Regions from separate parts of the Blastomonas sp. RAC04 genome, predicted to be linked through region 3. Evidence: predicted binding sites of a transcription regulator. Region 3 holds the regulator's gene; each other region holds the start of a gene.
What was found. Region 3 encodes LexA, which represses DNA repair genes until DNA is damaged. Its sites were predicted from a motif close to GTTCCNCNCTTGTTCT; they were not measured.
Positions count from the first base shown of each region.

Region 1 (3,275 bases), 380 kb from region 3:
CCCGAAATTGCGTCATTTTCTCCGTCGTGCCAGCGGTAGAGATCGCGGTACGACTGAGGCAGCTTCAGACCCATCAATTGCTCGATCTCGTCGATCTGAGCTTCGGTCGCTGGTGGATTGAACCCATGTTGGGGCAGCGGCAGGTTGGCCGCGAACCAGGCATCAAGCCGCGCAAGCACCGGCGCGATGTCCTCTTCAAGCATCGGCTTCGGGTTGCCAGCGGGGCGTTCGGGAATATCAGTCATTTCCGTCATGATCCTTCTGTTGTGCCGACGCGTGCCGAAGGCTTCACGCAGCAGCCCGCCAAGCGCGAGCATACCAACAGCCAGGCCGCCGATCAGCAGGTTGCGTCTTGTTCGATCCATGTCCTTTCACGCTGCTCAAATGCGGGCAATTGCCCCCGTTAAAACAATTCCCCCTGCATCCCGTCGGCAGGCGCGCGGAACCCCTCGACCGACAGCTTCCATGCATGACAGTTCAGTCCCGCGCGCTTGAGCGCGATGCGAAAGCGGGCGCGGATCAGCTCGGCCCAGGGGCCTTGCCCGCGCATCCGTGTCCCGAAATCGGGGTCATTGTCGCGCCCGCCGCGCATGTCCTGGATGATGCTCATCACCTTGCTAGCGCGGTCGGGGAAATGGGCGTCGAGCCAGGCGCGAAAGAGAGGCGCGACCTCGTGCGGCAGGCGGACCGGGATGAACGAGGCCGACAGCGCGCCCGCCCCGGCCCCGGCGGCGACCACCGCCTCTATCTCGTGGTCGGTGATGGCGGGGACCACCGGCGAGACGTTCATGTGCACTGGGATGTCGCGATCTGCCAGCGCGCGGATCGCCGCCAGCCGTTTGCGCGGGCTTGCGGCGCGTGGCTCCAGCGTGCGCGCAATTGCCCCGTCTAGCGTCGTCACCGACAGCGCGATCGCCACCAGATCGTGCCGCGCCATCTCTGCCAGCAGATCGATGTCGGCCAGCACCCGGTCCGACTTTGTGGTGATCGCCACTGGATTGCGCGCCTCGAGGCACACTTCGAGGATCGAGCGGGTGATGCGGTACTCGGCCTCGATCGGCTGATAGGGATCGGTGTTGGTGCCCAGCGCGATGACCTTGGGGACATAGCCCGGCTTGCGCAGCGTCGCGCGCAGCAGCTTTGCCGCATCGGGCTTGGCGAACAGGCGGCTTTCGAAATCGAGCCCCGGCGACAGGTCGAGCCAGGCGTGCGTGGGCCGCGCATAGCAATAGATGCAGCCATGCTCGCAGCCGCGATAGGCATTCACCGACTGGTCGAACGGCAGATCGGGCGAGGTGTTGCGTGACAGGATCGAGCGCGGATGCTCGATGGTGACCGTGGTCCGCAGCGGGGGAGGGGTGTCGTCGACCGATACTAGCGCATCGAGCCAGTCGCCGTCGACCTGCCGCTCAGGCAATCGGAATCGCCTGGATTCCAGATTGAGCGGGGCACCGCGGCCTTTGGGTGACGGTAGGTTCGCCATGGGCATGATATGAAACAAAACAGGAACAATTGCAAGCGCCGAGGATCGGCCAACTGTTCATCGCGTCTGAAGGCAATCGCCGGGGCGTTTGCCTTGCCATAGCCCGGTGGGGATGCTCTGAAGGTTCGATGCTGACTGTTCCCCTCCCCATCGCGCTGCTGGTCATCGGCACCCTGTTGCTGACCACGGTGATGGCGGGCACGCTGACCAGCCGCTTCGGTCTTCCCGCCTTGATCGGATTTCTGGGGCTCGGGATGCTCGCCGGGGTCGACGGACCCGGTGGCATCGCGTTCAACGATTATGTGCTGACGCAAGGGGTTGGCGTGGCCTGCCTCATCTTCATCCTGTTTTCCGGTGGAATGGACACCAGCTGGCAGGCGGTAAAGCGGATGGTGCGGCCTGCATTGGTGCTGGCGACCTTCGGGGTGCTGATCAGCGCGCTGATCACTGCAAGCGCTGCGGTGCTGCTGCTCAAGTTCACCTGGTTCCAGGGGTTCCTGCTGGGGTCTGTGGTCGCATCGACCGATGCCGCGGCAGTGTTCGCCATCCTGCGCTCGACCGGGCTCGATCTGGAAGGCGATGTGCCTGCGTTGATCGAGCTCGAATCGGGAACCAACGATCCGATGGCGATCTTCATGGTCGGCGCGGCCCTGCTGTTCATCGCCCAGCCGGGCGCGTCGCCGCTGGGGCTGCTGCCCGATTTTGCCGGGCAGATGGCGATGGGCGTGGTGATCGGGCTTGGCATCGGCTGGCTGCTGCCCGAGCTTTTGAAGCGCAAGCATTATCGCAGCAGCGGCTTGGCGTTCGTGATCTCGATCGCCGCTGCGCTGATCGCCTATGGGCTGGCCGAAGTGATCGGAGGCAACGGGTTCCTTGCGGCCTATATCGCCGGGCTGGTCGCGGGCAACCGCAGCTATGCCGCGCGGCGGATCATCTCGACCTTCCAGGATGGCCTCGCGTGGCTGGGGCAGGTGGTGATGTTCCTGACGCTGGGACTGCTGGTGGCGCCCACCAATCTGGTCGACGTGATCGTGCCCGGGCTTGGCATCACCTTCGTATTGATGCTGGTCGCGCGTCCGGTCAGCGTGTTCATCTGCCTTGCCCCGTTCCGTTCGCTCGACTGGCGCGCCAAGCTCTTCGTGTCCTGGGCGGGGCTGCGCGGCGCGGTGCCGATCGTGCTCGCGACCTTCCCGATGGTGGCGGGCGTGCCGGGCGCGTTCACGATCTTCAACATCGTGTTCTTCGTGGTGCTGTTGTCGAGCGTGATCCAGGGGCCGAGCATGAAATGGGTGGCCAAGCGCCTGGGGATCGGCGCGAATGACAAGCCGCGATCGGCGCTGCTCGCCATCAAGGCGCCCTGAGCTGCGCTTATTTCTCGCGCAGCCTCGGCATCAGTTCGATGAAATTGCAGGGGCGGTTGCGGCTGTCGAGCTGCTCGTCGAGAATACCGTTCCAGCCATCCTTCACCGCCCCGTTCGATCCGGGCAGGGCGAAGATATAGGTACCGCGCGACAGCACCGCGCACGCCCTTGATTGCACCGTGCTGGTGCCGATGGTCTTGTAGCTCAGCCAGCGGAACAGCTCGCCAAAGCCCGGAATGTCCTTTTCCTTCACCCGGTCGAGCGCCTCTGGGGTGATGTCGCGCCCGGTCAGGCCCGTGCCCCCGGTGGAGATGATCGCGTCGATCTCCGGATCGTCAATCCAGTTGTTGAGCCGGCTGACCAGTGCGCCGACATCGTCGCGCTCGATCGCGCGGGTGATCAGTCGATGGCCCTTGGCCTTGATCAGACCG
Region 1 covers NZ_CP016460.1:965,401-968,675, forward strand. The annotation lists gene BSY18_RS05705 (SMI1/KNR4 family protein) at 1-365, opposite strand, end outside; gene BSY18_RS05710 (PA0069 family radical SAM protein) at 404-1,483, opposite strand; gene BSY18_RS05715 (potassium/proton antiporter) at 1,612-2,844, shown strand; gene moaB (molybdenum cofactor biosynthesis protein B) at 2,852-3,275, opposite strand, start outside.
Region 1: BSY18_RS05710 (PA0069 family radical SAM protein) is a predicted target of LexA. The motif match lies at 1,495-1,510, and genes of this name have one in related genera.

Region 2 (3,275 bases), 610 kb from region 3:
TTCCTGCCGGTGCCGGAAGTCGCCGGGCTGCTCACCGACGCCATCGCGTGCAAGCTGGAGCCCGAGGAGCAGAAAAAGGCCGCCGATGCCACGTTGGAGGCGACGCGCGGCGAGGAGGTGGGGAGCACCTCGACCTGGACCAGCGAGACCCGCAAGGACGTGTCGGGAACCTCCACCGTGGTGGGCAAGACCCAGCTCGCGGATGGCTCGACCTGCATGAACGTCAACGATGTCATCATCGTCGAGGGCGAGGAGACCACCGTGTCGAAGAAGATGTGCAAGAAGCCGGGCGCCGCGCGCTATGAAATCGCGCAGGCCTGACAGGATGCGGACCGCCCGCCGATCCCTGCTGCTAGCACTGTCGGCGGCGCTGCTGTGCGCGCAGAGCCCGGCACAGATGGACCCGGCCAATCCCAGCTGCCCCCGGTCGCCCGACTGGTCGGCCAACAAGACCATGACGCTCAAGGTCGTCAAGAAGGGCGGCGCGCAGGTGCTGCTTGCCGAGGGGCCGATCGACCAGACATTGCCCGACCGGCTCAAAAAGGCGCTGAGCGACAATCCCGACATCGCCGAGATCTGGCTGCGCTCGCCCGGCGGCAACGCGCGCGCAGGGAATGCCGCAGGCAGGCTGATCCGTGGCAACCCCGGGCTGGTGACGCGCATTCCGGCGGGCTGGACCTGTTTTTCGGCGTGCAACTTCGTGTTCATGGGCGGTCAGCTGCGCGTGGTCGAGCCCGGCGGCAACTTCATGGTGCACATGTTCACCATGACCAACGACCGCGCCGCGATCGATCAATCTGTCGCCTTGGGCACCGACACCACGGTCGAGCTGATCGGCGACATCGAGCAGGAAAGCGCATTGCTCGCCAGCGAGGACAATGATTTCCTCATCCGCATGGGCGTCTCGCGCAAGTTGCTGACCGACATCATGTACAAGCAGAAGGCGGTGGCGAGCGGCGGCGGCGATCAGTCTACCCGCCGCTGCCTGACGCAGGACGAGGTGTTCCAGTACAACGTGGCGAACGTGCGCGAGTGAGACCGTGATGGCCGCGCGGCTCAGGCGGTCGCGCTGAGCAGCCAGACCTTGTTGGCCATCATCACGCCCTTGCCGGGCACATAATGCTCTTCGAACAGGGTGACGAGATCGGCGCGGGCGCGGGCGAGCACGTCGTCGCCGGCTTCGGCGAGCGCACGGCCGATCGCCATCGAGGCGAGCGCGAAGTCTGCAGCGTCATCCGGAGAGGCCCCGGGGCCGCCGATCGCCTGTTCGCCCTGATACGGTTCGATGTCGGGCGCGGAGAACCCGGCGTGCGCCAGGATGTCGCGAACATAATCGAGATCGGCAAAGGCGAACGGGCCCGGCGCGCGCGGATCGGGCGAGGGGATGTCGATATGCGAGCGCGCGACCCCCATCAGCTCCATCATCCACGGATTGTCGCGCGGCGCCGCCCAGATCGCCAGATCGATCCGCCCGCCGGGTTTGATCAGACCGTGCAGGTTGGTGAAGGCGGCATAAGGATCGGCAAAGAACATCGAGCCGAAGCGCGAAATCAGCCGGTCATAGGGGACGTCGAGCGCGACGGTGGCGGCATCGGCGCAGACGAAGCTGACGTTGGGGTGATCGGTGGCGCGGCGGCGGGCCTCGTCGATCAGATCGGGCGAGATATCCAGCCCCAGCACCGCACCCTCCGGCCCCGTGTCCCGCGCTGCAGCCAGCGAGGTCAACCCCCCGCCACACCCCAGATCGATCACCCGCTCCCCGGGAACAATCGCGGCGCGCGCCAGCAGCGCATCGCCGATGGGGGCGATCATGCCCTCGAACCGGTCGATATGGGTGAGCCACTTGCGCCCCATCTCGCCTGCCCAGTCTTCGCCCTTGAGTTCGTTGGGGTCGGCGGGGGTGGTCATGACGGGCTCTCCTGTGGGTGCGCGCAGAGAGGGTAGGGGGTGGCGGGGGGAGGTCAATGGGGATGCATGCGGACACCGGGCGGGTCAATCATTTGCGAGCGCGCCGGTCTCTTCGCTGCGCGCATGCGTGGCGGCTTCGGTGATGCTTGCAATCAGGTTCTGGGCGAAGGTAGTTTTCATTGTTTAGGTTTTGCTGTGAGACAAGAGAGAGTTTAGTCTGTTTTGTATCGATAGGCTATTTTGTTTGCATGATGCGATTGAGTTCTATACCGTTCCCTCAATGTTCTAGCTTGAGGTGCGGTATGGAAGCTCAACCTTTTGGCGATAGGCACACTGTTCAAAAGCTAGAAACAGTCGAAAAATATCTTCAAGCTTATGTCACAGCGTTGAAATTCGCGCCGTTTGAATTGCTGTACATAGATGCTTGCGCGGGATCGGGCTCATCGGTTCCGAAATCTGTCCTTGAGTTAGCAAATTCCGACCAAGGGTCGTTAGAAGGATTTTCGGTCCCAGTCGCCGATACTGATACGATAATTGTGGGGTCTGCAATTAGGGCGTTAGGGGTCAAGCCAGCATTCCATAGATATCTGTTGAACGATACAAAGCAATCCAATGTAGATGCACTCCGCGATTCGATTCGGCGAGACCACGCAGATTTGACGGATAAAGTTGAAATTACGAAACTCGATGCGAATGAAATGCTCCGCGGAATTTGTAAGTCATATAACTGGAGAAAGACACGAGCAGTGGTATTTCTCGATCCATTTGGATTGCAGATTAACTATGAAGCGTTGGAAATGTTAGGAAAAACTGGGGCAGTAGATCTGTGGTATCTTGTTCCTGTTTTTGCGATGTATCGTCAAGTTTCAGGTGACGGAGAAATTAATTTGGACGGCGGTCCTCGGGTGGATGCGGCGCTTGGCACAAGAGCTTGGCGAGATGTTGCAGTTGTTGAGGAACAAACGACAGACCTTTTTAGTCAACCTCACTTCCGGTCTAAGCGCGCTGTCGATATTGCATGGTTTGAGAAGGTGGCCAAGGAGCGCATTGGTGCAGCATTCCAAGGCCAGGTTTTGGATGAAACTTTGCCATTAGGTCGAAATGGCATGCAGGAATTTTCTTTAATGTTTGCTTGGGCAAACACTGGTGAAAAAGCTCGATTAGCAGCAAAATTGGCGAGTGCGGTGTTAAAATAATGGCTACAATTTCTGAAATCGAATGGACAGACGTCACTTGGAACCCCGTCGCAGGATGCACGATAGCTTCTAGCGGCTGCACCAATTGTTACGCTATGCGAATGGCAGCGCGATTGCAGGCGATGGGCCATGAGAAATATCATGGCACCACGCGGAAAAGTGGAGGTCGCC
Region 2 covers NZ_CP016460.1:3,959,767-3,963,041, forward strand. The annotation lists gene BSY18_RS19335 (hypothetical protein) at 1-321, shown strand, start outside; gene BSY18_RS19340 (hypothetical protein) at 326-1,036, shown strand; gene BSY18_RS19345 (class I SAM-dependent methyltransferase) at 1,057-1,908, opposite strand; gene tcmP (three-Cys-motif partner protein TcmP) at 2,211-3,104, shown strand; gene BSY18_RS19355 (DUF5131 family protein) at 3,104-3,275, shown strand, end outside.
Region 2: tcmP (three-Cys-motif partner protein TcmP) is a predicted target of LexA. The motif match lies at 2,180-2,195, and genes of this name have one in related genera.

Region 3 (3,275 bases):
CGCGGTCCCTGTGGCCATCGGGCAGCCGCGCATCGCGCACCGCCAGCAGCTCCCTGGCCAGCGCTTCGGCCTGCGCACCCTGGCCGAGCGCGATCAGCGCAACCAGCCGCGTATCGCGGGCCACCAGCGACCGGTCGCTCTGCGCGCCCAATTGGGCATCGATGATCGGCGTGGCATAATCGAGAAAGGCGAGGGCATCCTTGTGCTGCCCGGCCCGCACCAGCGCCTGGGCGAACTGCGTCCGCATCGTCGCACTGTTCTGGTTGGGGCCGCCATTGGCCTTTTCGATCAGTTCATAGGCCTGCCGGATCGGCGCCATGGCATCGTGCGGACGGTTGATCCGCATGAGGATCGCGCCGAGATTGGCGTAGAGGTTGGCCATCGCCGGGTGATCGGTGCCGAGGGCGCCGCCTGCTTGCGAGATGCCTTCCTGCGCGGTGACGATGGCGTCTTCGGTGCGCCCGGCGGAATAGAAATAGACGACCCGGTTGGCGCTCCAGATGGCGACGTCCTGAGGGACGGGATCCAGCGCGAGGCCAATGCGGATCGCCTCGGCGTTGCGCGCGAGCGCGTCATCGAGACGGCCATGTTCGAGATACGACGCTGCCAGGTTCGACAGCGTTACGGCATGGTCGCGAATGCCCTGGCTTGACGGATCGCTGGCATATTCGGCGGCGAGCTGTTCGTTGATCGCCAGCGCACCGGCATGATCGCCCTTGAAGTTGAGGATATAGGCGCGCAGGCTGAGCGCATTGCGCCAGTCCGCCTTGTATCCCTGCGCGCCCGCAAGCACGGGGATGATCCTGTCGACCTCGGCTTTGGCCGGATCCATCTCGCCCGAAGCAGCCAGCGCCTGGGCGACGTACAGCGCGCGTGCGGCGATCTCGGGATGGCCGGCAGGATAGAGCCGCCGTGCCTCGGCGAGGGTCTGGTCGGCGATCTTGCGATAACCCTCGACATCGCTGTTGGCATCGGCGGCCTCGAACTGCGTGATCAGGGCGTCCAGCCTCGTGCGATCGGGTGCGGCATGGGCTGGTGCCCCCAGAAACAGACCGATACCGCTCGCCAGTGCCACTGCAGCTTTGATCATAGGGGCCCCCCGGTTCTCGATCGCAGACCTGGGCAGCTTGGACAGCCGTATTCCAAATGAAAAGCGATTTCTTGCGCCTGGGACTGTAGCGAAAACGGGACAGCCCGGTGCTGTCCCGGTCAACCTCCAGGGTGACGCGGGTGCCGTGCAGTGCTCGTCAGCGAGGCTGGTCAGTGATAGCGGCGCAGCAGGCCTGCAAGCTTGCCCTGCACCTGCACTTCGTGCGGCGCATAATATTGCGGATCATAGGAGGCATTGGCCGGATCGAGCCGGATGCGGCCGTTTTCGCGGCGCAGATATTTGAGCGTTGCTTCTTCGCCGCGGACCAGCGCCACCACGATCTCGCCATCGCGCGCCGATTCCGTGCGCAGGATCAGCGCGAAATCGCCATCGAGAATCCCTGCCTCGATCATCGAATCGCCCGACACCTCGAGCGCATAATGCTCGCCGCTGCCCAGCAGCGCGGCGGGCACGGGAAGGATTTCGGTGCCCTCGAATGCTTCGATCGGTGCGCCCGCAGCGATCCGGCCATGCAGAGGAATTTCCAGCACATTGTTGTTGGCAGCGACCGGCGGCTGCGCCTTGCGGACTGCGTCCATGCTGACGATGTTGCTCTTGGCCGCATCGGTCTTGGCAGCGGCGGCCGCGGCCAGTTCCTTGGCGCGCGGCTTGACGCTCGCTTCGGGCAGCTTGAGGATTTCGAGCGCGCGCGCACGGTTGGGCAGACGGCGGATGAAACCGCGTTCCTCCAGCGCACTGACCAGCCGGTGGACACCCGACTTCGACTTGAGATCCAGCGCTTCCTTCATCTCCTCGAACGAGGGGGAAATGCCGTCTTCCTCCAGCCGTACCTGGATGAAGCGGATCAGATCGTGTTGTTTGCGGGTCAGCATGCTGAATGTTCCTTTCTGCGCCGGTGGATCGGCGGTCGAACGAATACGGAACAATTACGAAACAAAGCCGGTCAGGTCAAGACCTTGTGTTACGCCCCGGAGCGAAGCGCAATATAGTCGAGCAGGTCGCCGGGCGCGGCTTCAGGCTGGTGCACGGCGCGAACGACCAGCGCATCGGCGGCATGCAAGGAGGACAGCGCGCCGCTGTCCTGGCTCGATACCGGGAACAGCCGCCCGCCATCGATCTGCGCGCGCATGAAGTCCTGGCGGGTGCCATTTGCGGGGAAGGTGGTGCCGGCCCTGGCTTGCGAGATATCAGGCAGAACGTACTGATATCCGGCGAAGGTCCTGACCAGCGGAAGCAGCAGCAGCAGCGCGGTGACATAGCACGACACCGGATTGCCCGGCAGGCCCAGCACGATGGCATCGCCCATCCTCCCGACCATCACCGGCTTGCCCGGGCGCATCGCGATCCGCCAGAAATCGAGCGTTCCGCCGCTCTGGAGCAGTGCGGGCTGGATGAGGTCGTGGTCGCCTACCGAGGCGCCGCCGGTGGTGACGATGATATCGGCGTCGCGGTGGTCGGCGAGCGCCGCTGCGATGATATCGAGCCGGTCGGGCAGCAGCGGCGGCATGGTGATGTCCACCGGAAGCCCCTGCAGCATGGCCGAGAGCATGATGCCGTTGCTGGCCGGGATGTGCGCGGGGCTGGGCAGCGGAGTGCCGGGCGCGACCAGCTCGTCGCCGGTGCTCAGGATCGTCACACGCACCGGCGCGTGAACGCTGAGCGTGCCGTGCCCAGCCATCGCAGCCAGCGCGATCAGCCGAGCGTCTACCCGCGTGCCCGCCGCAGCGAGCAGCGCACCTTCGGCAAAATCATGCCCCGCGCGGCGAATGTGTGCACCGGGTCGCGCGGGTCCGTCGCCGGTCAGGGTCAGCGTGGCGCCATCGATGCCAGTGTCTTCCTGCACCACCACCGCATCGGCATCGGCAGGGACGATCGCGCCGGTGGAGATGCGTATCGCTTCGCCTGCGCCCATCGCGCCATCGAAAGGCCGCCCGGCGGCGCTTTCGCCGATGACCGTCCATGGGCCGGGCAGGTCGACGGCGCGCACGGCATAGCCATCCATCGCGGACAGGTCGGCTGCCGGCTGGCTGCGCCAGGCAACCAGTGGTTCGGCGAGGATATGGCCGTTCGCCTCGAGCAATCCGACCGAGTTGGCAGGCTTTGTGGTGGCGAGCGCGAGCAGCCGCTTCTGTGCCTCGGCCAGCGCGATCAGGCCGCCCGCCAT
Region 3 covers NZ_CP016460.1:585,058-588,332, forward strand. The annotation lists gene BSY18_RS03885 (CHAT domain-containing tetratricopeptide repeat protein) at 1-1,090, opposite strand, end outside; gene lexA (transcriptional repressor LexA) at 1,261-1,983, opposite strand; gene BSY18_RS03895 (molybdopterin molybdotransferase MoeA) at 2,073-3,275, opposite strand; gene moaC (cyclic pyranopterin monophosphate synthase MoaC) at 3,275-3,275, opposite strand, start outside.